Regions from separate parts of the Gluconobacter sp. genome, predicted to be linked through region 3. Evidence: predicted binding sites of a transcription regulator. Region 3 holds the regulator's gene; each other region holds the start of a gene.

The links. The regulator LexA, encoded in region 3, represses DNA repair genes until DNA is damaged. The targets are predictions, from matches to a motif close to TGTTCTANNTANGTTC.
Region 1: uvrA (excinuclease ABC subunit UvrA) is a predicted target of LexA. The motif match lies at 2,093-2,108, and genes of this name have one in related genera.
Region 2: ABF979_RS13860 (ImuA family protein) is a predicted target of LexA. The motif match lies at 3,978-3,993, and genes of this name have one in related genera.

The regions. Positions count from the first base shown of each region.
Region 1 covers NZ_JBDOBO010000002.1:186,407-196,070, reverse strand. The annotation lists gene ABF979_RS03025 (class I SAM-dependent methyltransferase) at 1-86, opposite strand, end outside; gene ABF979_RS03020 (helix-turn-helix transcriptional regulator) at 170-967, shown strand; gene ABF979_RS03015 (GNAT family N-acetyltransferase) at 964-1,431, shown strand; gene ssb (single-stranded DNA-binding protein) at 1,497-2,078, opposite strand; gene uvrA (excinuclease ABC subunit UvrA) at 2,208-5,240, shown strand; gene ABF979_RS03000 (rhodanese-related sulfurtransferase) at 5,584-6,525, opposite strand; gene ABF979_RS02995 (autotransporter strand-loop-strand O-heptosyltransferase) at 6,637-8,001, opposite strand; gene guaD (guanine deaminase) at 8,270-9,580, shown strand; gene ABF979_RS02985 (nucleobase:cation symporter-2 family protein) at 9,599-9,664, opposite strand, start outside.
Region 2 covers NZ_JBDOBO010000065.1:2,879-12,542, reverse strand. The annotation lists gene ABF979_RS13885 (hypothetical protein) at 509-1,171, shown strand; gene ABF979_RS13880 (RES family NAD+ phosphorylase) at 1,143-1,874, shown strand; gene ABF979_RS13875 (hypothetical protein) at 1,943-2,578, shown strand; gene ABF979_RS13870 (Fic/DOC family protein) at 2,604-3,572, opposite strand; gene ABF979_RS13865 (hypothetical protein) at 3,578-3,793, opposite strand; gene ABF979_RS13860 (ImuA family protein) at 4,027-4,815, shown strand; gene ABF979_RS13855 (DUF6504 family protein) at 4,709-6,229, shown strand; gene ABF979_RS13850 (hypothetical protein) at 6,229-6,480, shown strand; gene ABF979_RS13845 (error-prone DNA polymerase) at 6,473-9,628, shown strand; gene ABF979_RS13840 (MucR family transcriptional regulator) at 9,633-9,664, opposite strand, start outside.
Region 3 covers NZ_JBDOBO010000014.1:44,244-53,907, reverse strand. The annotation lists gene ABF979_RS07650 (L,D-transpeptidase family protein) at 1-449, opposite strand, end outside; gene ABF979_RS07645 (response regulator transcription factor) at 607-1,341, shown strand; gene ABF979_RS07640 (exodeoxyribonuclease III) at 1,359-2,156, opposite strand; gene ABF979_RS07635 (dipeptidase) at 2,237-3,244, shown strand; gene uvrC (excinuclease ABC subunit UvrC) at 3,559-5,478, shown strand; gene pgsA (CDP-diacylglycerol--glycerol-3-phosphate 3-phosphatidyltransferase) at 5,588-6,190, shown strand; gene ABF979_RS07620 (hypothetical protein) at 6,292-6,897, shown strand; gene lexA (transcriptional repressor LexA) at 6,952-7,677, opposite strand; gene rpmG (50S ribosomal protein L33) at 7,985-8,152, shown strand; gene ABF979_RS07605 (FtsB family cell division protein) at 8,268-8,597, opposite strand; gene eno (phosphopyruvate hydratase) at 8,745-9,664, opposite strand, start outside.

The DNA.
Region 1 (9,664 bases), on a different contig from region 3:
CCCTGACTATGCACCACGCTATTTACGTAAGATGAGGCCCTGTCTTCATAATGCTTCGCAGCAAATTGTCCTGCCTGCATAACCATCTGATTTTTCTCCCTTGGAGATCATCATCAGACAACAAGCAATCAGGTATAAGATCCTATTTTATCATGGTATAAATTGCACCATGCCTACGTCCAGCCGTAAAACTCTTGGTCTGTTTCTTCGCACGCACCGCGAAAGGCTTTCTCCGTCAGAAGCAGGATTGCTGATTCCATTACGACGCAGACGCACCCCAGGACTGCGCCGCGAGGAAACAGCTCAACTCTGCGGGATCAGCACGACATGGTACACGTGGCTGGAACAGGGACGCGACGTCTCATGCTCATCCGCCACACTGTCGCGCATTGCCGCGGCTTTGAAACTGTCCACGACGGAAAGACGCTACCTTTTCACTTTGGCAGAACTGCGAGACCCTCAGCGGGATCACACTGCGCCAACTGCACCAGCCACACTTCTTAGCCTCCCAGAACAGATCTCCAGCCCCGCTTATTTGCTCGATCCCTTGTGGAATGTTCTGAGCGCAAATTCCGCAGCCAAAATTCTTTTCGATGTCTGGCTGAACAGCTCAGAGACCAATCAGCTGCGCTATGTTTTTCTGAACCCCAATGCCCGAATTTTCCTTACGGACTGGCTACCCCGCGCCCAGCGGCTTCTGGCCGAATTTCGAGCCGATACAGTTTCTATTGCCCGTACCGAACCTTTTCAGACACTTGTCTCAACCCTTCAGAGAGAAAGTCCGGAATTTAACCGTTTCTGGGAAGACCAAGGCGTCCTCCCCAGAGAAGGAGGGCACCGGAGCTTTCAACATCCAACACAAGGCCTTCTCCACTACGATCAAACAACGTTCATCCCGACAGCTCATGCGGGCTATAAACTCGTCATTCTGTCCAAAAGCACGGCCACTCCGGATTCCACCTTATGAACCCGAACCACATTCTCCGCCCAGCAGACTTTGCCGACCAAGAAACATGCGACCTTTTGACCCTTCACCTTGCCGGAATGCACGAAAATACCCCTGCTGGACACGTCTTCGCCTTGGATCTGGCTGCTCTCACCTCATCTGATATCGAGGTCTGGACTGTCCACCACCGGGGCCACGTTGCTGGCATTGGTGCGCTAAAACGATTGAGTGCTCAGGACGGTGAACTCAAATCCATGCGTACTCATCCGGATTTTTTAAGACAGGGCATCGCCAGCACTCTTCTGGATCATCTCATTCACAGAGCACGCTCTCTGGGCCTGAAAAAGCTTAGCCTTGAAACCGGCCAGAATTCCTCTTTCGAACCCGCACTAAAGCTCTACAAAGCCCGCGGCTTTCAACTCGGCGAACCTTTCGCTGACTATCAGGCTTCTAAGTTCAACCAGTTCTTTCATCTGTCGCTCTAAAAACCGGCCTTTCGCGCATAAAAAAACCGGACTGACACTGCCAGCCCGGTTCTCCGGAAAATCCCTTAAAACGGGATTTCATCATCCAGATCGTTATCTGGCGGAGCATCCCAGCCACCGCCACGACTGCCCGACGCGCCACCTGCGCTACCACCGCTACTACGAGAGCCGCCGCCAAAGCCACCTTCACTGCCACCACTCCGGCTTCCACCACCAAAGCCGCCGCCGTTGTTGCTTCCACCACCGTAGGACGAACCACCACCGTCGAAGCCACCGCCTTCATCACCGCCACTACGGTTACTGTCGAGGAGCACCAACTCACCACGGAAGCGATCGATCGTCACTTCCGTCGTGTAACGCTCTTGGCCGGACTGGTCGGTCCACTTACGGGTCCGCAGTTCACCTTCGAGGTAAACCTTGCGCCCCTTGCGCAGAAAACGCTCAGCCACATCGCCCAGGCGATCATTGAAAATGACGACGCGATGCCATTCCGTACGCTCGCGGCGCTCACCGGACTGACGGTCGTTCCATGTTTCAGACGTGGCGATCGTCAGATTGACAACCTTCCCGCCTGACTGCGTGTTCCGGACTTCCGGGTCCTTGCCCAGATTTCCGACCAGAATCACCTTATTGACGCTGCCTGCCATTCCGTACCAACCAATTTTCTCGAATTGTTCTTTTCATATGATCCTAAACGCCCATCTATAATTGATCCAGCGCCGTTCAGGCGCGTTCCGATTTTTAACAATCGCTTTTCTGCACATTCCGGGGTTTTCGTGAGCTTTCCAGACAATCATTCGATCCGTGTCCGTGGTGCCCGCGCCCACAATCTCAAGAATATCGATGTCACGATTCCCCGTGACTCCCTGACGATCATCACGGGCCTCTCCGGCTCCGGAAAGTCGTCTCTCGCCTTCGATACGATCTATGCCGAAGGTCAGCGCCGATATGTGGAAAGTCTTTCCGCTTACGCCCGCCAGTTCCTTGAACTGATGGGCAAGCCGGATGTGGACTCCATTGAGGGTCTCTCCCCGGCCATCTCGATCGAACAAAAAACGACCTCAAAGAACCCCCGCTCCACCGTCGGCACCATCACGGAAATCCATGACTACATGCGCCTTCTCTGGGCGCGCGTGGGTGTTCCTTATTCACCCGCAACCGGCCTTCCTATTGAAGCCCAGACGGTCAGCCAAATGGTAGATCGCGTCATGGCGCTTCCTGAAGGCACGCGCCTCATGCTACTGGCGCCGGTCGTCCGGGACCGTAAAGGGGATTGCAAACGCGAACTGGCAGACCTGGCTCGCAAGGGCTTCACGCGCGTCAAAATTGACGGTGAGCTTTACGAAATTGCCGAAGCCCCCGAACTCAATCGCAAGACCCGCCACAATGTCGAAGTCGTGGTGGACCGGATTGTCGTCAAACCTGATCTCGAATCCCGGTTGGCGGACAGCTTTGAGACAGCCCTCGAACTCTCCGACGGTCTCGCCTACACGGAAGAAGTCAGGCGTGCGGGAAAAACAGCTGCCCCCGCCCACATCGTTTTCTCCTCACGTTTCGCCTGCCCTGTTTCAGGTTTTACGATTGAGGAGATCGAGCCCCGTCTGTTCTCCTTCAATGCCCCGATGGGCGCCTGTCCTACCTGTGATGGTATCGGTACGGAAACCCATTTTGACGAGAACCTGATTGTCAGTGACGATACGCTGACACTTTCTGAAGGTGTGATTGCCCCTTGGAGTGGTGCCAGCACGGACTGGTATGACCAGACTCTTGCAGCCCTTGCCCGCCATTGCGGGGACACCATGAACACGCCATGGCGAGACCTGAAAGCCGAAACCAGGGATTTGATCCTGTACGGCTCCAAAGAGGCCATCGCCATTCCGTATCGTGATGGCAGCAAGGTCCATACCGTTACGAAGCCCTTTGAAGGCGTGCTCAAAAACCTGCGCCGGCGCATGGCACAGACAGACAGCATGTGGGTACGCGAGGAACTGTCGCGCTATCAGTCAGAAAAACCCTGCCACACCTGCCATGGCGCACGCCTGAAACCTGAAGCCCTCTGCGTAAAGGTCAATGACCTGAACATCGCCGAAGCGTCAGATATGCAGATCCGGAAGGCACTGGACTGGTTTTCCGGTGTTGAGGTTACCCTCACCCCACAACGTGCGGAAATCGCGCGCCGCATTCTTCGCGAAATCACGGATCGCCTGCACTTCCTCGATGACGTAGGCTTGGACTACCTCACGCTTTCCCGCGGATCCGCCACACTTTCTGGCGGTGAAAGCCAGCGTATCCGGCTGGCGTCCCAGATTGGCTCGGGTCTGACAGGCGTTCTGTATGTGCTGGATGAGCCTTCCATCGGCCTGCATCAGCGCGACAACGAGCGTCTTCTCGGCACACTGGAGCGTCTCAAGCGCCTTGGAAATACCGTCATCGTCGTCGAACATGACGAAGATGCCATCCGCGCTGCTGATTACCTTATCGATATGGGGCCTGGTGCTGGCACGCGGGGCGGAAACGTCATCGCCATCGGGACACCTGCGGAAGTAGCCAAGAATAAAGAAAGCCTGACCGGTGCCTATCTTTCGGGTCGGAAGTTTATTCCAGTTCCGGAAAATCGACGCACCTCGGACAAAACACTCACATTGGTTGGAGCCAAGGGAAACAATCTCAAGGATCTGACCGTGGATTTCCCACTGGGAACCTTTATTGCGGTCACCGGTGTATCAGGCGGCGGCAAGTCTACCCTGGTCGTAGATACCCTTTACAAAGCACTGTCCCGGCAGCTCATGAAATCGAGCCAGTCTCCACTCCCTTATGACCGACTGGAAGGCGTAGAGAACCTCGATAAAATCATCGAAATCGATCAGTCTCCAATTGGGCGTACACCCCGTTCCAACCCCGCCACCTACACGGACCTGTTCGCCCCTATCCGGGACTGGTTTGCCGAACTCCCGGAATCCAAGGCACGCGGTTACAAACCAGGCCGCTTCTCCTTCAATGTAAAGGGCGGCCGCTGCGAAGCCTGTCAGGGCGATGGCGTCCTGAAAATCGAAATGCACTTCCTGCCTGACGTCTTTGTCACCTGTGACACCTGCAAAGGCGCGCGGTACAATCGTGAAACGCTGGAAGTGAAGTTCCGTGGCAATTCCATCGCTGATGTACTTGCCATGACTGTGGACGAGGCGTTGCCGTTCTTTCAGGCTGCGCCCAGAATTCGGGACCGCCTCGCCATTCTCCAGCAGGTTGGTCTTGGCTATGTCGCCCTGGGCCAACAGGCAACCACGCTTTCAGGCGGTGAAGCCCAGCGCGTCAAACTGTCCAAGGAACTCGCCAAACGGGCTACGGGTCGCACGCTCTACATTCTTGATGAGCCCACCACCGGCCTGCACACTGAAGACGTCCGTAAGCTGCTGGAAGTGCTGCATACGCTGGTCGATCAGGGCAACACCATTTTGGTGATCGAGCATAATCTGGAGGTCATCAAGACAGCAGACTGGCTGATCGATATCGGACCAGAAGGCGGTGATGGTGGCGGCAAGATCGTAGCCGCAGGAACACCGGAAGACATTGCTGCCTGCAAAGCAAGCCACACTGGCCGCTTCTTGGCCCCCCTTCTGGATGCGCCCGGTGTCAGGCAGCACCGTGAGCCCACAGGCAAAAGAATCACTCAGGCGATGATTGCCGCCAGCTTGCCCCAAAAGGCGGAGCGAGCCCCAGCCAAAACGACAAAACTGCCTAAGGCAAAAATAGCGGTGGACAAGAAATCTCGTGGCCGCCCCTCAGGCTCCCGCAACAAAACCAAAGCCTGATTCCTCAAGTCCTGAAGAGCTTAGCTCTTCAGGACAACAAAGGACGTTACGCAGATCAAGCTACAAAAAGGTGTCAAAGGCCGTTGCCCCAATGCCTTACGGACCACAGTGATCGGGAGCCAGAAATTCAGCCCCTCGACAGGCGACACCAGAACAGTAATTGCAAAAAACGCAGCCGTACCCTTTCCAATCGGGTATGCTGGTGCAAACCCCACGGCAACAATCCACATACGAGACGGCAGCCGGATTAGAGCAATTATCAGCGCTCAGCGGTCCAGATCATCCTCCCAGAACAATCCATTTGCTCCCTTCTGAGAAAAATTACCGGCTAACTGGGCGACAGTTATTTCTGCTGAGTACCGAGATGCTCTTTCCCGCGCTGGCGCGCCAGCTTCTCCTGTAGCTCACGGGCAGCGTATCGCTGCCGCTGCTCCTCAGTGCGTTCATTATGACAATGGGGGCAGGAAACGCCTTGTACGAACATCGGAGAAGCCTTGTCTTTCTCGCTGACCGGACGACGGCAGGCGTGACAGACATCGTAGCTGCCAATTTCCAGACCATGCTTCACGGAAACACGCTGGTCGAAGACGAAACATTCCCCTTCCCAAAGGCTTTCTTCCTCTGGAACAGTCTCCAGATATTTCAGAATACCGCCTTTGAGATGGTAAACTTCGTCCAATCCCTCTGCCTTCACAAAAGACGTGGACTTCTCACAGCGAATTCCGCCTGTGCAGAACATGGCAATCTTTGGAACTCGACCTTTGGCCTCAAGCTCCTTGCGTCGGTTCCGAAACCATTCTGGAAACTCCCGGAATGAGCGTGTTTTGGGATCTTCAGCCCCCTTGAAAGTCCCGATCGCGACTTCGTAGTCATTCCGGGTATCAATCACGATCGTATCCGGATCAGAAATCAGAGCATTCCATTCATCTGGTGCCAGATACTGACCAACATCCTTGCGAGGATCGATATTAGGCTGTCCCATGGTGACGATCTCTTTTTTGAGACGCACCTTCATGCGGCGGAAGGGCATTTCCGGCGCACGAGATTCCTTGATCTCCAGTTCCTCACATCCGGGCATCGCCCGAATATGCTCCAGCACCCGTTCCATGCCTTCGTCTGAACCAGCGATCGTTCCGTTAATGCCCTCTGGCGCCAGAAGCAGAATACCTTTGATGCCTTCGCGGTCGCAGACCTCCTGCAAAGGCCCGCGCAACGCAACGATGTCTTCAAACGGCGTGAAGTTGTAAAGCGCGACGATACGGATCGGCAGAAGAGCATCAGACACAGGGCAACCATCCAGCTCTGCGACCGCAGGCAAACCCACGATCAGGTGACAATATGCCCCGCCAATATCAGGCTCGCGCCTTCAATTCCAGAAAACTCCTGAACCTGGGCCTCAGGCGACTGACGCGGTTGCTGCCTCTGCGAGAGGTAGTCCACGATCCTTGATCACGCGACGCACCGTCTGAATGACCTGCGATCCAGTAATCAGACGCGTGCATTCAAACTGCCGCTCCGTTCCCTTGTGGCGGGGGCACCAGAAGAAATCCTTGTGATCGAACTGATGCCTCGGGTCGTTCCAGCACGAATTGCAGGTGTGCCAGTTGATGATGCGATAGGGCGTGAAAAATTCATTGTCCGGATGCGTGAAGCCGGAAATCATGACGACAGGTGTCCCAGCTGCATGCGCCAGCCAAGCCAGACCACTGGAGAGGCCAATGAAGAAACTGGCATGCTTCAGCCAACGCGCACGTTCTGACAACGGACGGCTGCCAGTCTCGTCTTCTGCACCATGGGGAATGTGATTGTAGACATATCCTGTTCCATGGAACGTTTTCTGATCAATGCAGATCACGCGATACCCAGCAGACTTCAGAAAGCCAATAACCTCCTGCCACCCAGCTGGATTATTCCAGTATTTGCACTGAGTACTCGCCTGCGTCGCAATCACGACATATGGCCCCTCAATAGGAGGCGTATCCCCATCCTGAATTGTAATGCCAGGCGGGTTATCGTTCCAGGGATCAACACCTAGAATATAAGCTGCGGTGCGGTGCAGACCCACATGCCGGAAGTCTGTTGGCTGATGTGTCAGCTCGGTATCCGTGAAAAACAGGCCTATATTATACGAGGCGTAGAATCCGGACGTGAACGTCTTGTTTGCCTGAGCTTCATCGTGACTAACCAGAGTAATATCCGGATTGGCTTCTTTCACCAGTGGCAGAATCACATCTGCAACCGAGCAGGACACTTTCGCTCCCGTTTGCTGGGCCAAGCGAATAGCAGCGGGCAGCCAGGCAATCGTGTCTCCCAGAGTTCCAACAGGAAGCTGCACCAGAACAGGTTTTCCATTCAGAGAAAGTTCATGATGCAGAATATCCTCCCGTGTTCCGTCAGGCTTTTCCAGCCAGACATCAATCCGGAATGGAACAAAGTACTTCTTGGTGGATGAAACCATCCCGCCCTTGAGCCGGGCATCGAAAAGAATATTTCCCGTCGAATAATCTGAAAGCCTGACATGCCACTGCCCCAACTCCGGAGCGATATCCGGCACCATGACGCGGGCACCATCATTGAAGTCAAAGCGGACACCCTGCCCCCCTTCGACAACTGGAACAGCCGGAATGGCCAGATAGGGGCTCTTCTCGTCCTCCTTCTGCACAACACTTCCATCAGCGGGTAAAGTACTCTCCTGCGGAAGGCCTGAGGCAGGTGTTACAGTTTCTGCAAGCTGGGAAGAAACAGAGGTCACATCAGACATAAGTAGAAGCGTCTCCAAACCGTCCCCGCAGGCCGTACAGAGACAGAGAACCGTCCCCACCGCACCCACAAAAGCAGGCTCAATACTGAAAGTTGAAAACCATTTTCAAATCTGCATCCATCTCTTGATAAAGAGACGCTGCCCACTCTGCCACAAAACAGTGCCAAGGTTAAAATAGACTAACGACCCTTGGACATTAAAAGAAACTTTCACCTATCCACCAGAGATCGTTCCCTGGTCGGAAATGCTGTGCGATACCGGAAAGATCATGACAGACCATACTGCCATCCGCGGCCCCTTCCTGACTTTCCACGCAGACCCGTTCACGGTCGATCCCATGGCTGCTGTAACGCATCAGCCGGATGGCCTGATTCTATGCAAAGATGGCATCATTACCGCCGCCGGAGCATGGGACGATCTGAAAGATCAGATCCCTGAAGGCACTGCCGTAGATCATTATCCAGACCGGCTGATTTCAGCAGGAATGATCGATACCCACGTCCATTATCCTCAGCTTCCGGTGATTGCCTCGTATGGGGAACAACTCCTGGAATGGCTGGAAACTTACGTTTTCCCTGCTGAGGCCCGCTACGCCGATATCACTTATGCACGCCAAATTGCCCGCAGCTTCCTAAAGGAGCTCCTCCGCGTCGGCACAACAACAGCCGCCGTGTACTGCACGGTTCACCCGGAATCCGTCGATGCTTTTTTTGAGGAATCAGAACGTCTCAATACCTGCATGATCGCAGGGAAGGTCCTGATGGACCGAAATGCGCCTGACAACCTGCGAGACACTGCCCAGACAGGCTACGATCAGTCTGCCGCCCTTATCGAACGCTGGCATGGTCGCGGACGGCAGCTTTATGCAGTCACGCCACGCTTTGCCCCTACCAGCACACCCGAACAACTGGATTTGGCTGGATCTCTCCTTGCTACCCGCTCCGACCTCTTCATGCAGACGCACCTGCTCGAGAACCGGTCTGAGATCGAATGGGTCAAGGAACTCTTTCCTAACCGTTCATCCTATCTGGACGTGTATGACAAGTCCGGCCTTCTGCGCCCTCGCGCCATTCTGGCTCACGCTGTGCACGCACAGGAAGAAGATTTCCAGCGCTGCCATGATACAGGCTGCTCCATCGCACACTGCCCTGGTTCAAACCAGTTCCTGGGTAGTGGATCGTTTCCCCTGTTCAACGCTTTGAAGCCTGAACGACGTGTTAAAATCGGCATCGGCAGCGATGTGGGCGCTGGGCCATCCCTCTCCCTGCTTCAGGTTCTTTCGGACGGATACAAGGTCGCTCAAGGCCTGGGTACAAAACTTCACCCAGCTCAAGGTCTCTGGTTAGCGACTGTAGGAGGAGCTCAGTCTTTAGGGCTTGAGGATCATATCGGCGCGATCAGACCCGGCCTGCATGCAGATCTCTGCATCTTCGATCCTACTGCGACACCTCTCGGAAAAATTCGTACCCAGACGGCAGAGACCCTGTCTGACCTCCTGTTTGCCCTGACCATGCTGGGTGATGATCGTAGCATCGAGGCCACATATGTCGCCGGTCAGAAGGTCCACAGCCGGAATTGATATCTCGCCTGCAGCCCCTCAGCCGAACCGACGCTGTGGCCCTTCGACTATAGGGTCTTCAGCGTCTACAGACAGGCCCATCAG
Region 2 (9,664 bases), on a different contig from region 3:
GGGCTATCGAGACTATGGATAACCCTCGCTATCCGCTGGAGCTGTTTCTGCGTGTGATTACGATTAGTCTTGAAACCATGAAAATCGTGAACGGGTTGCCTGCTTTGGATATATTGGAAAGTTGATTACACTCAATCAGAGCACAATCTGATCTGACCCAGTGCTCAGCAAGGCGGCTTTTGGCGCTGAAGGATCTCTCTCCGCTCCGTGAAGCGATTGGCATACGGGGAAAAACTATTCCGGGACGTAAACGGGGCGGCCACGGTTGGGGGAAGATGCCGGTCCTGTCGATCAGAATGCCACTTTTTCCGAGGGGACACTTCGACCTTTGCCCCGATGGCAACCCGATTTGTCCGAGCTGGAGGCTGCTATAGCTGCTGCCGCCGCTCTGTGGGCGCAGTCATCAAAGAACGTAGCTCGGAAGAGTCATCACGATTATAACACTTGGTAGTTATAAAGGTTATATGATAACCTTTATAACTACCATAACCGAAATGGAGGATTATCCATGACGAGTGTTTCATCCTCTCCATGCATAACCACCCAAATTGCTACTACTCCGGAAGCACGTAAAGCTTTGGCGAGGTCGGACAGCGATCATGTGATGGTAATAAGTTTCAAGGATATTCCGTCTGAAGAGGTCGCTGCCCTAGGAAAAATCTTTCAAGGTTTTACCGAAATTTTATTTTTCCAGATGTTGCGCAACAGTGCCGAATGCAAGTTGCTAAAACGCGGAAAAGCAGATCGCGTTAAGCCTTGGCTTCAAAAGCAGGCCATAATGCGGCAAAGGGCGCGTGAGGCTGTCCTGGACACTGGGGATTGGATACCTGCGACCAAGGTCGCGGAACTTGCACAATTTAGTGCACACAATCCAAGTTCCCAGCCGAATAAGTGGAAACGGAACAAAAAGATTTTTGCTATTAACGAGCAGGGGGTTGATTATTTTCCACTTTTTGCTTTGGAGCCGGATTCCGGTTTCCGACCTGTCGAAGCCGTCTCCGAAGTGATTAGTGTATTCGATGGTCGGAAAGATTCATGGGGCATGGCGTACTGGTTCGAGTCTGATAATAGTTTTCTCGGTGGAAAACGACCGAAAGACCTGTTGATAACAGAACCTAAACGTGTGGTGGCAGCGGCCATGGATGAGATTGAAGGTGTGCAGCATGGCTAGTCCCCCCCGGAAACGGAGAGAGGCGGCTATTGCGGACGTTCCCATTGCCACTCCGGCCCCTCCCTCTGGCCCGTTAGCGACAACTTCGTATACAATATCTGCTGGAACTCACCTTCATCGGGTGCATAAAAGTAAGTATAACGCAACACAACTAAACCCTAGCACCACCGGGAATGCCAGATTTAGTCCTATTTCTGACAAAGACAACGAACCTGTTGCAACCATGTACGCGGCATCCACTAGAGATGCGGCGCTTATGGAGACATTATTTCACGATGTGCCATATACCTCTGGTTTGAAAACTCTGGATAGTGGCAAGATGGATGGTCTTGTCCATTCCGAAATCACGGCGATGAAAGACATAAATCTCGTCGATTTGACGGGCGTACCGTTACGAAAACTGGGTTTAACCCGTAAACAAATAATCGACACAGAGAAAGACTGTTACCCACTTACCCGATCATGGGCGGAAGCCATCCATACGCAATGTCCCGATGCTCAAGGCCTCTCTTGGATGTCAAGACAGGACGATACAGCTCGGGCTTATGTATTTTTTGGAGATCGTCTCTCTGCGGGTGCATTAAGTCCGGTTGGCACCTCAAAGAGTCTGGCAGAGGATAGCGAGACGACAGACGCAGTTTATGCTCTCGCCGAACGGATAGGCGTCGTGATGGTTGACGGTGACGAAGGGTATGACGAATGATCGGATTTCCCGTTCTGTGTTGGCCGCACCGGGGGTAGGTAGTGGTAATCAACCCTCAGAGTTACTCGATGAGCAGAGACAGGCCCATCCAGTCCGACACCGCTGGTTTGTGCACGTCAGTCCGCCGCCTTGGCCGCGAAAAGCTGGCGGAGCGTACGATTGAGACGGTCCTTCAGCTCACGCCAGATACCGAAACGGTCGCGACAACACTCCGCGCGGCTGGCCGGCGCTTATCCCGCAAGACTGAGGCTATCAGGCGCGAGGGAGCCCGTGCTGTCCGGGCCCAAGTCAAAGGCACCGATTTTTCGATGTTCGCGGATTTCGACGCGCTACAGGAACACGCGCGTCTCTGCTTGCAGGAAACAGTCGATGCCTTTCTGGAACTGGTGGCGCAGGCAGAAAATGAGCGCTTCCAGATCGAGCAGATTACACAGAACACGACTGTCGAGCAGAGGCTGTCCGATCCCGCCTTCCGTGCCAGACGGGAAGCCGCAGCCGTGGCTCTTCATCAGGCCTGGGAGAGTGGACACTGGACTGCCGGTGCATGGGAAGCCTTTGGCAAAGTGTTCGATGCCTACCGTAAAGCAAACCCTCCTCCGCCGGCCGCTTTCTCCAGCAACGACACAGGACCTGCCCGTCAGGATCTTGTCGCGCGCAAGATCGTCTCTCTCGAAACATGGAAAGCCGCTGGTCGGCAGGCGTAATGGGCAGCACGCGGCTCGGCTGTGATCAGTCTGGCTCTGGCCAGTCGCGTGTCAGGTGCCGTGCAGGCAGTGACTGGCGATTGCGGTGTACATCCGTTGAAGGAGACAGAGTTTGCTCGCGTGGCTGGTCTCCTGATGGAGACCATGATGCGTCGAAGGCAATAAAACTTCCCGGTGCAAGGTCCTTGCCATGCTGGGGAAGGTCTTTGGTCCAGCCGACGTAAAGTCCGTCACTGGACGCAAACAGAAATTCCGGTCCACTTTTCCCGATCAGCTGGCCTTCGTAAGCCTGACCCGGCGCCGTCGTTGCGATGAACCGTTCCTGCCAGTCAACCGGACTGCCCTTTTTACGGGCGTTCTCCAAAAACGTAATGGCACGATGCAATGCCGTGCGTCTTGCTGGGTCAATGGCATCAGAAAGCATGTGCGCCACCGATGTGGTGTTCCCCAGTTCACCTGCGATCGACACCGCGATCATGCGCTCGCGCGAAACCACCGAAAAAGAAAGCTCGTGCCCGGCGTCCCTGGCGATCTTGCGCCAGAATAGGGTCTGGGTACGGCCATTCCCTTCCCGGAAGGGATGAATATGATTCAGGGTTACGAAATACGGCGTCAGCCGCTCGACAAAGAGGGCTGGAGGAAGATTTTTCAGATTGTCCTGAGCGGCAAGCCGTTCGAAAAGCTGCCCCAGTTCCAGCGCCAGCCGTGAGGGAGGCGAGAAGGTCGTGGCATCTTCACTCTGGGTAAATGCCTGTTTCGAGAGGTTGACCTGCCTGAATTCGCCCGCCCACTCATACACATCCTGATAAAGATGCTGATGAATGGCTTTGAGAAGATCAACGCCCTGCCTGTCGGGATAACCAGTTTCGCGAATTTCCCATTCCCGGAAAGCTGCATGACTGGCTTCGATTTCCGAAAGGAGTTGCGGATTATCGGTTATTCCGATTTTGTTGGCTAAGGTAAGCCCATCGGACTGAAGATAAGGGTCAGCCACCTGAATTAAGCTGCTCTGGTGGCTTTCTTATAACGGGGATCAGCCTGCAGTCGGGCCATGAGGCGCCGACGCGCTTCGTCTGTGGTGATTTCACCCCGGGCGCACGCTTCCAGATCCGCAGCCGCCTCTGGAGGAACGGGCTGTCCTTCGCGGGCAGCACTGGCCAGAGCATCCTGCGCCGCCTGTTGCCGACGGACGAGATCTTCATGAGAGAGCGTCATGATCGAAAGTTCCCCTGATTAGAGAATGAATTTTACCACATCCGCCTCACTCTGTCACCGATATTGCTGCCCATACAGGCTCCAGAAACACCCGCATCGAGTCACTCAGGGCATGCCGTATCAGTTTCCCCGGCAGATCAGACGGATAGCGACATCGGGCCACGCTCGGACTGAAATAGGCTTGCGTTCCTCCTTTGTTCTGGTGTAGCCAGAGGGTGTAAAGGAGCCATCCCATGCACCAGGACAAGACGGATACGCTGGCCCTTCTGCGCGAGAAAATCCGCCGGATGGAAGCCCCCACACCTGTGTCGACCGACAGACTGCCAACCGGGTTTGCGGCTCTTGATGCCCATCTGGACGGTGGTCTGGCGCGGGGCTGCGTGCATGAAGTCTTCAGCACCGGACGCGACAGCCTTTATGGCTCCCGCTCAGCCGCCTTTGTCGCCCATGTGCTGGCCCGCACGACCGGGCCGGTGATCTGGGTGAGTGAAGACTATCCCGACCTGTCCGCCCCGGGCATCCGCCAGTCCGGCCTTAATCCTGGTCGCCTGCTCTGCGTCACTACCCGGAAGGGCGGTCTGGAAGCGCTGTGCGAGGACGTGCTGAACGAACGCGGGGTCTGTGCCCTGGTCGCGGATATCCGTACACCGCTTACGCTCACCCAGTCCCGCCGCCTCGTGCTGGCTGCCAGTCGAAGCCACGTCAGTGGCTTCCTGCTCTGCCGCACGGCAGGGGCTCAGAATGACCCGCCCGCCAGCGCCAGCATGACCCGCTGGCGGATCGGGGGCAGCCCCTCAACACTGCGCACCGATCTCCCCTCTCTTTCTCCGGTTGCCGGCGCAGAGCGCTGGGCTGTCGAACTGCTGCGTCATCGCGGTGGACCCGGCGGCACCTGGATCATCACCCCGACACGGCATGACCCGACGTATTCTCTCCCTGTGGCTGCCCCTCTGGCCGATCGAGCGACACCAGAAACAGCAGCCATCCCCTTCACGCAGCGGACTGGCGCTCTACGCGCCTGAGCGTGGCCGGCTTCTGGTGACAGCAGCCGATCCCATAGCCCTACGACTGGGGATCTGCCACGGGATGCCATTGGCACAAGCCAGGGCCATGCACCCAGAGCTGCACGTGGCGCAGGCCGAACCTGCGACCGATCAGGCCGCACTGGAGGCGCTCACACTGTGGTGCCAGTGGCTGTCGCCCCTCACAGCCACCGATGGCGCCGATGGCGTGTGGGTGGAGACCACTGGCTGTGATCATCTTTTTGGAGGTGAGGACCAGATGGCTGAACACCTGCTGACCCGTCTTGCAAAGGCCGGTTATTCGGCCCGGATCGCGATCGCAGATACAGCGGCCATGGCGGCGGCTGTCGCCCGCAGCAGCCATCGGTCCATCACTCCCATTCCCCCGAGGGGGCAGGAGAGTGTCCTGCGCGAACTACCTCTGGCCAGCCTGCGACTTGAACCTGAGACACTGGCGACCCTGCGCCGTCTTGGCCTGGTGCGTGTCGGCCAGCTGCTGGATATGCCCCGCGCGCCTCTGGCACGCCGCTTCGGGCAGGCCCTACCCGACCGGCTTGATCAGGCGATGGGACGCCTACCTGAACCCCTTTCCTTCAGGACAGCACCACAGGCTTTCCGCGCTTCCGGCACACTGGTTGAACCAATCAGCACGGCCCCAGCCATTGCCCGCGCTCTGGAAAACCTCGTGGCGGAACTGGCAGACACCCTGAGCCGGCGGGGGCACGGCGCACGCCAACTGCAGGTGCAGTGCATGCGGGTCGATGGCACACTCCAGAGCCTTCAGATTGGACTGTCGAACGCCAGCGCCGATCCTGTCCGGCTGAACCGGCTTCTGGCCGAGCGGATCGAAACCATAGAACCGGGCTTCGGGATTGAAGCCTTTACCCTCAGTGCGACACAAACAGCCCCACTGGACGCCCCGACCAACCGGGACTGGCTGACACCCACCACCGATCCCGCAGGCCTGCCTGCCCTCCTTGAGCGTCTTGGGGGACGGGTCGGGATTCAAAGCCTCTCGCGCCTGCATGATGGAGCCAGCCAGTTTCCTGAATGCGAACAGGCTTATAAGGGGTGTGAGCACGTACAGAGTATGGAGGACCACTCCCCATCCGGCCCTCATGGCCCACGGCCTGCCCGATTGCTACCGACCCCCGCTCCCCTTACCGTTACGGAGCTCTGGCCTGACGGTGCGCCCAAAGCCTTCCTCTGGAGGCGTGCCACGCACACTATTCGCGGGCTGATCGGCCCAGAGCGGGTCTGGAGCGACTGGTGGCATGACCCCCAGGGCGCTTGCGCGCGCGATTACTGGGTAGCCGAGACGGCAGAGGGCGAACGCTTCTGGTTGTTCGTCGCTCATGATGGCACGGGTCCGGCTAAAGGGCGGGCCGTATGGTTCCTGCATGGGCTTTTCTGATGCAGCGCCCGCCAGACCTTCCCGGCCTGCGTCCGGCCCGCACAGACGACATCGCCGATGCCCTCATGCACGCGTTATGTCATGATGGTCGCCGCCGGGTGCATGATGCGGACGAGCTGATGGCCCGACTGGTTGCTGAGCGGTTGGTCGCCCATCTCGAACGCTGTGGCTTCATCCTGTGCCGTGCGCAGGATACAGGCAGCCACACAGCTTCAGCCCATCCGCACCCGACCGAGGCCCGCTGTGAGTGAGGCAGGCTATGTCGAGTTGCAGGTGGCGACCTGTTTCTCGTTCCTGCGCGGGGCCAGCCATCCCGGTGAACTGATGCAGCAGGCCAGAGCACTGGGCTACACGACACTGGGTATCACCGATTACAATTCGGTGGCCGGACTGGTACGTGCCCATGACGCGGCGACTGAGCACGGTATCCGCCTCATTCCGGGGGCACGGCTGGAGCTGGAAGAGGGCGCGAGCCTGCTCGCCTATCCACGGGATCGGGAGGGTTGGGCGTCGCTGTGTCGGCTGTTGACGCTGGGTGCGCGTCGTGGACCGCATGATGCGTTCCAACTCCGCTGGCAGGATCTGACGCGCGAAGCACGTAATCTGGTTCTGATCCTGCTTCCCACCGATGATCAGCGTCTGCCTGCCGACATGACGCGACTAGCAGAATTGGCTCGCCAGAAAGACGACGGCCCAGCCTATGTCGCGCTCACACGCCGTTTCGAGGGGCATGAGAGCGAGCGTCTGGCGTGGATTGCGCGGCTCTGTGTCCAAAATGGCGTGCTCCCCGTCGTTACGGGAGATGTGCTGTGGCATGACCCGTCCCGCCAGATCCTTCATGATGTGATGACAGCTATTCGTTGCCACCGCACTCTCGAAACACTGGGAGCGGAACGCACCCGGCATCTCTCCCGCCACCTGCGCGGCCCGAGTGAGATCCGTGCCCTGTTCCCCGGCTATGAGGACGCTCTGGTGCGCAGCCAGGAGATTGCCGCCGCTTGTCGTTTTTCTCTGGAGGATCTGCGCTACCAGTATCCTGATGAGACTGACGGAAGCGGTGAGACACCGCAGGCCGTTCTAACCCGCCTGGTCAGGGCCGGCGTGCCTTATCGCTATCCAACCGGTACACCTCTCGATGTCCGTCAGCAGCTCGATCACGAACTGGGCCTGATCGAACGTCTTGGCTATGCGCCGTATTTCCTGACGGTAAATACTATCGTCGCCTATGCCCGCTCCCGCGGCATCTTATGCCAGGGCCGCGGTTCGGCCGCCAATTCTGCCGTGTGTTACGTGCTGGGGATCACGGCCATTGATCCCGTCCGCTCAGGCCTCCTGTTCGAACGCTTTGTCTCCGAAGAGCGGCAGGAGCCACCTGACATCGATGTGGATTTCGAAGCCGACCGGCGCGAGGAAGTCATCCAGTGGATCTATCGGCGCTATGGTCGCTCTCACGCGGCCCTGTGCGCCACTCTGATGCGTTTCCAGCCTAAAGGGGCGCTGCGGGAAGTCGGCAGGGCATTCGGTCTGCCAGAGGATCTTCTGGGCCAGATGTCGAAACATCTGGCCAGTGTCCTGCACGACGAGGCCCTGCTTGCCGAGCGGCTGGCACAGATCGGCCTGTCTGCTGGCGACAGGCGACTTGGCATGGTCTTGCAGCTTGCCCGTCTGCTGGTGGGATTTCCGCGCCAGTATGGCACCCATCCCGGTGGGTTCGTGCTGACCGCTGACCGGCTCGACGAACTGGTGCCCGTGCGCCCCGCCGCCATGGCGGAACGCCAGACCCTGGTCTGGGACAAGGATGACATCGACCGGATGCGCATGATGAAGGTCGATGTGCTGGGCCTTGGCATGCTCGGCTGTCTGCGGCGCTGTTTTGACCTCATCCAGTCACGCTACCACCGCACGCTCGACATGACGACGATCCCGCCTGAGGACCGCGCGACCTACCAGATGATTGCCCGGGCGGATACGCTGGGGACGTTCCAGATCGAGAGCCGTGCGCAGATGGCCATGCTGCCGCGCACAAAGCCCGCCACCTTCTATGATCTGGTTGTGCAGGTCGCCATCGTGCGCCCTGGTCCCATTACTGGCGACATGGTCCATCCCTATCTGCGGCGCCGGGCGGGAGAAGAAGCCCCGGACTGCCCCAGCCCTGCCCTACAGCGTATTCTGGGCAAGACACTCGGCATTCCGCTGTTTCAAGAGCAGGCCATGCAGGTTGCGGTGCATTGTGCAGGCTTTACGGGTGGGGAAGCAGACCAGCTCCGGCGCTCCATGGGTACCTTCCGCTCCACGGGTGGTGTCCACCATATGAAGGCCCGTTTGCTGGGCGGCATGATTGCCAATGGATATGATCCAGCTTTCGCTGCGCGCATTTGGACACAGCTGGAAGGCTTCGGAGCGTATGGTTTCCCCGAAAGCCATGCGGCAAGTTTCGCGCTGATTGCCTACGCCTCGGCCTGGCTGAAATGCCATTATCCCGATGTGTTCTGTGCTGCCCTGCTCAACAGCCAGCCCATGGGGTTTTATGCCCCGGCCCAGATTGTACGCGACGCGCGCGAACATGGGGGGGAAGTCCGGCCGGTCTGCATCAATACCTCACGCTGGGATTGCACGTTAGAAACCGGACGCAATGGAGCGCGGCAGGCCGTGCGTCTGGGTTTCCGGCTGGTATCGGGCCTATCGTGTGATGCAATAGCCCGGCTGATCCTCGCCCGTGGGGCGGGGTATGACAGTCTGGATGATGTCTGGCGCCGTTCGGATGTACCGCTATCTTTGCTGGAAAAGCTGGCCGAAGCCGATGCCTTTCGCGCACTGGGGGCCGACAGGCGACAGGCCTTGTGGACGCTCAAGGGTTTTGGCGCAGCCCCGCTACCTCTTTTCGAAGCAGCCGACCGGGGGCGGAACGCACCGACCCCTGAACTCTGGGAGCCTGACCCGCAATTACCCGAAATCTCGGCAGGCAGCGCCGTGGTGGAAGATTACCATACGACAGGACTGAGCCTGCGTGCCCATCCGCTCAGCTTCCTGCGCGACACCCTTGCTCGTCAGGAAATTATCCCCATTGCGGATCTGGCGCAGGTCCGTGATGGTGCTTACGTGCGGGTGGCTGGTCTGGTGCTGATGCGCCAGCGGCCCTCTACCGCGAACGGGGTCATGTTCATGACGATTGAAGATGAAACCGGCACAGCCAATCTGGTTTTGTGGAAAGATCGCGTGACAGCGCAACGGGCCATTATTGTTGGATCGGGCTTCATCGCGGCTTACGCGCGCCTCCAGCGCGAAGGTGATGTGACCCATCTGGTCGTGCGCTTTGTCGAGGATCTCCAGCCAATGCTCTCCCGCCTTAGCACCGAAAGCGGGCGAGATATTGCGATCAGTTCACGGGATTTTCGCTAAAACCTCAGTCGGGACGTTTACGTTTTCGGTTGGATT
Region 3 (9,664 bases):
TCCTGCAATGCAATACAGCCTTCCGTCACACCGCTGACGGGAGGCAGATGCAGGAAAATTGCAGACCCACGTCCCGACTCGATGGTGACGTCATTCCACCCCATCACAATGCAGAGATCATAGACATGATCATCCCGGCACATTTTCTCACATGACGCAGGGTGAGGAAGTGTCACCGGACGGTTATAATCCGGGTGCGATCCGTCATCGCACCAACCATCCGAAGCAGCAATCGGCTCGATAGGTAAACCCGCGCCGGAAACAGGCTTTTCCACACGATCTGCGCGATACAGGATACGGCGGAGGGGTAGTTCACCTACAGGGGTCGCGTGATCGCCTTCACGCTTGTCAAGGCGAATACCACCAGCCCCGATCAAAGCCGGAATGATTACATTACGAAAGTGAAGAAAAGCGCGGCCCTCAGTGATTCTCAAAATAGCTTTAGTCATGTTGCTGTTCCCTTTCGGATAAGTATTTGTCATATCTCAGATGGCAAGTGTGCTGCTGGCCCTGCGGTGCAGGATAGGCAGAATTGGATGCGTGGCCTATTAACGCGAACACATGCGGATGTGACGTTTTCCGCCTAGATAAAACGAGACAGGTATTATGGCAGGTCCCCGGCCCATCCTCGTGGTAGATGATGACGATACGCTACGAAGCCTGCTGACAGAGCAACTCCAGCACGGTGGCGAACTTGAGGCTGTGGAAGCAGTCTCCGTGGCAACAGCAAGAGAGCTCCTTAAGAAGCCTGGTGCCCGTTACGACGCCATGCTGCTGGACATCACCCTTCCAGACGGAGACGGCCGCGACTTCTGTGCGGAGCTTCGTCGCGAAGGCGTTCGGATGCCGATCATTATTCTGACCGGTTCAGACGATGAAAGCGATGTTGTCCGCGGGCTTGATGCAGGAGCAAACGACTATGTCGCAAAGCCATTCCGTATCGGGGAACTGCTGGCGCGGCTTCGGGCACAGCTCCGGATCTTTGAAAACAGCGAAGATGCCGTTTTTGAAATCGGTCCTTACGCGTTTCGTCCATCGGCCAAACTTCTGGTTGAGACGGCCCGTAATCGCCGCATTCGCCTGACGGAAAAAGAAGCTGCGATTCTCAAGTATCTTTACCGGGCCGGTCAGCGCCCCGTCGCCCGTCAGGTGCTTCTGAACGAAGTCTGGGGTTACAACGCTGCAGTCACGACCCATACGCTTGAGACGCATATCTATCGTCTTCGCCAGAAAATCGAGCCAGACCCCACCAAGACGTCCCTGCTGATCACTGAGGGTGGTGGATATCGTCTTGACCCGGAAGGCCGCACTGTTGCTACGGCCGAATCACTGACAGCCTGATACTCAGGCCCTGCCGGTCAGGCTGGATCGAAATCCAGCACGACCGGCACGTGATCTGAAGGGCTGTCCCAATCGCGAACATCCCGCAGAACACGAATATTCCGAAGGCCAGGCATCAGATCTGGCGTAAGCCAGACATGATCTAAGCGCCTTCCACGATCTGACTTCTTCCAGTCCTTATTCCGGTAGGACCACCATGTGTACAATTTGGTGGGCTCAGGCGTAATCCGCCTCATGGCGTCCTCAAACCCTGTCGCCATCCACATATTCAGTCGCTCGGTCTCCGGCGGAGTATGGCTGACGATTTTGAGAAGCTGACGATGGCTCCAGACATCATGCTCCAACGGAGCGATGTTGAGATCTCCAACCACAATGCTGCGCACTGGTGGGCTATCCGTGAACCATTTCGCGGCTTCTTCTACAAACGCGAGTTTGTGAGCAAATTTTTCGTTTTCTGCCGGATCCGGGATATCGCCACCCGCAGGGACATAGAAATCATGCAGCCTCACTGGCCCGCCAGGTGTCTGAATCGATGCCGCGATGTGCCGACAATCGCTCCGGCTGCACCAGTCAGGCGTATTCGCAACTGAGTCGAGGGGTAAGCGGGACAGGATCGCAACCCCGTTATATCCCTTCATTCCTCGATAAAGCTGATGCGGAAAGCCAAGCTCCACAAGAGCTTCGGCCGGGAAGAGCGGATCGGGAACTTTCGTCTCCTGAAGGCAGACGATGTCCGGATTTTCCTCCTCAACGAGCTTCTTCAGCAGCGGCAGACGAAGCCGGAGGGAGTTGATGTTCCATGTAATCAGACGCATCACCATTGGATCGTCTGAATTGAGCGCTTTGACAAGCACCTCTTGCGTCAGACCCGCTCACACCCGATCTAGGACGGATCATGACTGAACTGCACGACACGCTTCTGACTTTCGATACCCATATCGACATTCCATGGCCCGATCAGGCGGATGCCTGGTCTCTACACACGGACCGAAAAGTCGATGTAAAAAAATGCGATCAGGGCAAACTCCGCTCTGTCTGCCTTGCCGCTTATATTCCGCAGGGACCACGCGATGAAGCAGGACACGAAGAGGCCTGGCACCGTGTTCAGGCGATGCTCAAGGTCATCAACGCCCTCGGCGGACATCAGGACGGACTGACCGCAAATGTCTGCCGAACAGCAGAGGATGTCCGCTCAGCATTCCGGGCAGGAGCGCTCGCTATTGTTCCCGCCATTGAAAATGGCCATGCGCTTGGTGGTGTACCGTCCCGGATCGGCCAACTGGCCGCAGAGTATGGCGTCCGATACCTGACCCTGACCCATAATGGCCACAACGCTCTCGCTGATGCAGCTATCCCCAGAAAAGACCTGAATGATGTCCCGGAACTTCATGGGGGATTGTCTGAACTGGGCCGCGAGACCATTTGCGAGATGAATCGCCATGGTGTGCTGGTGGATGTGTCACACACGGCAAAATCCACCATGATGCAGGCGTCAGAACTTTCCACCACGCCGGTATTCGCCAGCCACTCCTGCGTCAGAAGTCTCTGCGATCATCCTCGCAACCTCGACGACGAGCAGCTTGATCGTTTGAAAGAAACCGACGGTCTGATCCAGATCACCGCCATGGGGTCTTTTCTGCGCAAAGGCGGTGGAGGAACCGTGGAGGATCTGGCGCGCCATGTTGCTTATGTCGCAGAGCGCATAGGTGTACGGCACGTCGGCGTCTCATCCGATTTCGACGGCGGCGGCGGCATACCGGGCTGGCAGGATGCCACACAAACTCCTGCCGTAACTGAGGCCTTGCGTAATGTGGGCTTCGGGGCGGATGAACTGGCTGCTATCTGGGGTGGTAATATGCTTCGCCTGATGGAAAAAGCCGAACAAGCATCAATTTCAGCCTGAAAAAGCACGTTCGTTCAGCAAAAAAGTTCTCTCTAATGGGAACAGAACGGGACCATTGAGACTTAATGCGGAGTGCACTCATCCACTATGCTTTGGAAAGTCGTCATGTCCCGTTCAACAGGAGCCTCAAACTGAAAATTTTTCTGCCCCATGACGGAACGGAAAATATTTCCCATTATTATCAATATCTTACGTTTACTGATTAAAAATTAGGCAATCTGATGGCAAGGCCGGGAAACCTTGGCCTTCATGATTCTGTCATGGAGCAACCCACAGACTTGTCCACAGGATCAGTGGATGACTGAAGAACTGGCATGACTGACCCCACGCCCACAGAGACAGAAACCTCAATGACGCCTGAAGAAGCTCCTGTTCCCGTTGTAAGAAAGCAGGGCGTCGAGGCCATTCGGGATGCTTTGAAAACCATTCCCTACAGCCCTGGCGTGTATCGCATGCTCAGCGAAAAAGGGGAGGTTCTGTATGTGGGCAAGGCGTTAAGCCTCAAGAAACGCGTTTCTTCCTATACGCGTATAGCCCAGTTGCCGGAACGTCTGCGCCGCATGGTGTCCATGACGGTCTCGATGGAGATTGTCATTACCCGGACGGAAGCTGACGCTCTTCTGCTGGAAGCGAATTACATCAAGCGCATGAAGCCGCGCTTCAATATCCTGCTGCGGGATGACAAGAGCTATCCGTGGCTAATGCTGACTGAAAATCATGAATTTCCTCAGCTCACCAAACAGCGCGGAAAGCCCGTCAAAGGCGCGACCTACTGGGGGCCATTTGCTTCAGCCTGGGCCGTGAACCAGACGTTAAACCTTGTACAGAAAACTTTCCTCCTCCGATCATGCTCCGATGCGGTTCTCAAGAGCCGAACACGACCCTGCCTGCTGTTTCAGATCAAACGCTGCTCGGCCCCTTGTGTGGATCGTATTTCCAAAGAAAATTACAGCGAGCTGGTCGTGCAGGCGCGGCAGTTTCTCTCGGGTAAGAATACTGAGTTGCAGCAGGAGCTTGCCGTTGAAATGGAACGGGCATCCGCAGCCATGGAATATGAGCGGGCTGCTGCCATTCGGGATCGTATCCGCGGATTTTCCAGCATCCAGAACTCAGGGACCATCAATCCGACGTCGATTCAGGATGCAGACATCGTAGCAATCTGGCAGGACGCGGGGCAGACCTGCATTCAGGTCTTTTTCATTCGCGGCAGCCGTAATAACGGAAACCGGGCCTTCTATCCTGTTCACGCAGAAGAAGAGACCCCGGCTGACGTGCTGTCTGCCTTCCTCCTTCAGTTTTACGACAACAAGCCTCCACCACCAGTGATTCTGGTGAATCAGGAAATTTCGGAACAGAAGCTCGTCGAGGAAGCTCTCAGCATCAAGAGAGAGCAGAAGGTGGAAATAGCCTGCCCTCAACGCGGTGAGAAGAAGAGCGTCGTCGACCATGCCGCCCTGAACGCACGGGAAGCTCTGGAGCGAAAACTTGCGGAGAATACGGGTCAGCGCAAACTTCTGGAAGGCGTGGCAAAGGTTTTCAATCTGCCTGAAACGCCTCAGCGGATCGAAACATACGATAACTCACACATCATGGGTCAGGCGCCTTATGGCGTCATGGTCGTGGGTGGCCCAGAAGGCTTCGAAAAACGCTCTTATCGGAAATATGCCATTAAAGGCCCAGTTACTCCAGGCGATGATTTCGGAATGATGCGGGAGGTCATGGAGCGCCGGTTTGGGAAAAACAGAGAGGACGGGGACAGGCCTGAGGACTGGCCCGATCTGCTGCTGATCGATGGTGGACTGGGCCAGTTCAACGCTGTTCGCAATGTCTTGGCAGACCTTGGGGTTACGGGAATTCCCATTGTGGCGATTGCCAAAGGCCCGGATCGTGATGCTGGCCGCGAATGGTTTTTCACTGAAACACAGTCACCGTTCCAACTCCCACCGAGAGATCCGGTTCTCTACTATCTTCAACGCCTGAGAGATGAAGCCCATCGTTTTGCCATTACGACACACAGGGCAGGGCGCTCCAAAGGGCTTCGGAAATCCGAACTGGATGATGTTCCGGGAATCGGAGGTGCCCGAAAGAAGGCACTTCTGAATCACTTCGGGTCAGCCAAGACCGTAAGACAGGCCAGTCTCGAAGAGCTTGAAACTGCACCGGGAATCAGTTCGGGAACGGCCAGAGCCATCTACGGGCACTTCCATCCAGAATGGCTACGGACACAGAGCTAACAATTCCGTGAGGTCTCCCTTTGAACACCGGCTTGGCATAAAAAATACACACATTCAGAGCGGATTGGCGCATACCGGAGACGGATAAACTGTTCTAGACTGCTTTGTGATGCTGACTGATCTGCCAAACGTCCTGACTCTGCTCCGTATTGCGGCCATTCCTGTTCTGGTTGCTTTGCTGGCGCTGCATTCCGCACTCGGTAACGTTGCGGCCTGCGTTGTGTATACGGCTGCCTGCATTACGGATTATCTGGATGGTGCCCTGGCACGTCGGTGGCAGATGCTCTCCGAGTTGGGGCGGATGATGGACCCGATTGCTGACAAGCTCCTTGTTGGCGCACTTCTGCTCGCACTGGCAGGCCTGACAGTACTCCCAGTATATTCCCTCTACGCGGCCATCATCATTATGCTGCGCGAAATTCTTGTTAGTGGCCTACGTGAATACATGGCCTCCCAGCGCGCAACACTTCCATCCACTCGGCTCGCGAAATGGAAGACCGGCATTCAGATGGTCGCGATCGGTTTTCTGATCGGGGGAGACAAAGCTGCAGTCACACTGCATATCTCATTCCTGCCCGCCACACTGACCGGTGGTATTCTGCTCTGGATTTCAGTTATCCCAACAGTTCTGAGCGGGTGGGGTTATCTCACTGCCGGGCTCACCCGAATGATGGCTTCTCAGCCGCGCAAGTCTTCAAAGATCGTCTCCTGATCTGGACTAGCCGTGATTATTATTGCAGTTATCGGCTCGTCATCTGGCGCTTTTAATTTATGACAGCTAGAGTTCAGGGATCGACCTTATGGGAGTACACAATGCGTAAGGCCGCTCTACTGGCATTACCTCTGGCCCTGAGCGGCTGTGCGGGCATGGGTAAGTTTTTCAATGACACCGCGCTGTGGTCGGGAAGTAACCCTAATGCTCCCCATGGCGATAGTGAGAACCTTCGCAGAGCACGCGGTGAATTCGTAGCGGCTGCACCAATCCTGCCAGAAGGTGGGAATATTTGGCCTGGCTCACCTCAGCCTCTGCCAACCCTTAAAGACGTGGTAAACCCTGACAGCGTATTTAATAAGGCTCTCGGCGATCCAGCCACGTATTTTGGTGGCGCCACACTCGACAAGAATTTCATGGGCGGCATCGCCGGTGCCGGTGCTCTTGGCGTATCTGGGCCGCAGATGAAGTCAGGCGATACCATGTCCGTCGGTGAGAAGATCGACGCAATGCGGGGCGTTTCGGAAGATCGCAGTCACTTTATTCCTACGCTTCCGACGAGCGTTCCGGATAATGCTGGTCGCTTCCTGAACAAAAACCCCGACAAAACAATCATCATCCCGAATGGGGACGGAACGAGCACTCTGATCGCTCCTGACGGTAAAGTCCGCGTCGTGCGCGGCGTACCGTCAGTTCCTAATAAATAGTACTTTGGAATTATCTGCCTTGCCGAAACTTTAATCCGGCAAGGCAGTGTTTTCCTAGTACTGCCTGAACAGTGCGACCAAACGCCCCTGTATGCGCACACGCGCAGCAGGCAGAATGCGTGTCTCGTATTCCCGATTAGCTGCTTCCAGCGCAATCGTAGAGCCACGACGACGCAGTTTCTTGAGCGTCACTTCCTGATCATCAATCAGCGCAACAACGATCTGACCATTATCCGCCACTTCGCCGCGACGGATGATGGCAACATCACCGTCCAAAATGCCAGCTTCAATCATGGAATCACCCGCGACTGTGAGAGCATAATGCTCTCCAGTGCCGAGCAGGGACGATGGCACCTGAATCTGTGCGCTATCATCCTGCAAGGCCTCAATAGGGAGGCCGGCAGCAATGCGTCCATAAAGTGGAAGCTGAACGCTTGTGTTTTCAACGGGAGAGCGAGGCGCCTCGGAAAATGTCCCGGGAAGATCCTGACGACCACCCTCAACAACTGTTGGAACGAAAGGCGCCGGATTAGCTACGGCATCCACAGCAGGGGCCTCAAGCCCCATATGCGGCAAACGCAGAACTTCAAGTGCTCTTGCGCGATGGTGATGCCGTCGCAGAAAGCCACGCTCTTCAAGGGCGGAGATGAGGCGATGAATTCCTGACTTGGAACGAAGTTCGAGGGCGTCCTTCATTTCATCAAAGGAAGGGGAATAGCCCGTCCGCCGAAGATGTTCGTCAATGTATAGCAAAAGCTGGTGCTGCTTACGCGTCAGCATACAGGCGCTCCCATGCGCCTCGGTGGAGGCAAAATCTGAAGATTGAGACACTGCATAAACTTATGCGACGCTCTTTTGTTCCTTATAGGTTCCCGTTCGTCCACCTGCAAGAACATCTACCAGGCATCAACAAAGCTTTTATCTGGCTAAAAACCTTGGTTTTTGCGGAAAAATGCACCTTATCCTTGGATTTTCTTCAGAAAGCCTTGACCTAGGACATACAAATCAGCATGTTGCGCCGAACTAGATCAACCTGCTGCTTTGGCACTTGCGAGCGGCATCAGGACGGCGCAAGCCCGAGGGTATCATGGGAAAAAGCAACGTTATTCAGATCCGTCTCGTCTCGTCGGCTGACACCGGCTACTTCTACGTCACGAAGAAGAACGCACGTTCTGCTACGGGCAAGATGGAAGTCCGTAAGTATGACCCGGTTGCCCGCAAGCACGTGACCTTCCGCGAAGCCAAGATCAAGTAAGATCTCGCGGATCATACGACTTTAAAAAAGGCGGCCTTCGGGTCGCCTTTTTTATTGGCTCAGTTTCTGGCAAACAAAACTTCACCAAACATAAAAAAAGAGCCTGAAGCGGCTCTTAGAAAAGTTTATCGTGTGGTCCGTAGGGGATAACAATATCGCCGTTCCGCGTCAGATTAAGCATGGCACGTGAACGCTCGTCCAGAATGTCGGCATCAAGAGCCTTCTCTTTGAGCGCAAGCACGCGACGATGCCACACCGCCTGCTCATCTTTCGCATCCTGTTGCGCCTGGATGGCCTGCTGCTGAAGCACAAGCTGATCCTGGTAGGCACGGATACCATGAGCGCCGTGAAGCGCATTCCACCCGAAATATGCTGTCAGGGACAGAAAGAGCACAGGAGGAGCGACCGCACGGATGGCACGTTTGATAAGTCTGACGGGTCTCACGCGGGGTAACAGGCTCCCTTGGCTTGAAAACTTCCCAACAATCTAACTCAGAGAGAGGCTGCGAAACAATCACTGTTGTTCAAGACAGTAGATTATTTTAACGCGCATATAAAACCGGCCTCCTAAATGGAGGCCGGCGTTCGTTGATCAGGCGGACTTCAGAATGCTGCGACCCGCATAACGGGCTGCGCTTCCAAGCTGCTGCTCAATACGGATCAGTTGGTTGTACTTAGCCGTACGGTCAGAGCGGGAGAGGGAACCCGTCTTGATTTGACCACAGTTCGTAGCAACAGCAAGATCAGCAATGACGGCGTCTTCAGTCTCACCAGAACGATGGCTCATAACGCAGGTGTAGCCAGCCTTGTGGGCTGTCTCGACTGCTTCCAGCGTCTCCGTCAGTGTGCCGATCTGATTGACCTTCACGAGCAGGGAGTTCGCTGTCTTGGCCTTGATGCCGCGACGAAGGCGCTCAGGATTGGTCACGAACAGATCATCACCAACGAGTTGGAGACGATCACCCAGGCGCGAGGTCAACTCAGCCCAGCCTTCCCAGTCGTCCTCAGCCAGACCATCTTCGATGGAGACAATCGGATACTTCTTGGCAAGATCTTCGAGGTAGGAGATCATGCCTGAAGAGTCGAACTCCTTGCCTTCACCCTTAAGATTGTAGCGGCCGTTGCTGTAGAACTCGGTCGCTGCACAATCGAGGGCGAAGGTCACGTCATCACCAGGGCGATACCCGGCAGCCTCAACGGACTTCGTAATGAAGCTCAGAGCTTCATCAGCAGACTTCAGACCCGGAGCAAACCCACCTTCGTCACCAACATTGGTGTTGTGACCAGCAGCGGACAGGCCCTTCTTGAGAGCTGCGAAGATTTCAGACCCCATGCGCACGGCATCAGCTAGCGTCGGCGCACCAACTGGCTGAATCATGAACTCCTGAATGTCGATCGGGTTATCCGCGTGTTCGCCACCATTCACGATGTTCATCATGGGAACCGGAAGCGTGTGCGCGAAAACGCCACCGACATAGCGATAGAGCGGCAGTTCCAGCTCTTCGGCCGTCG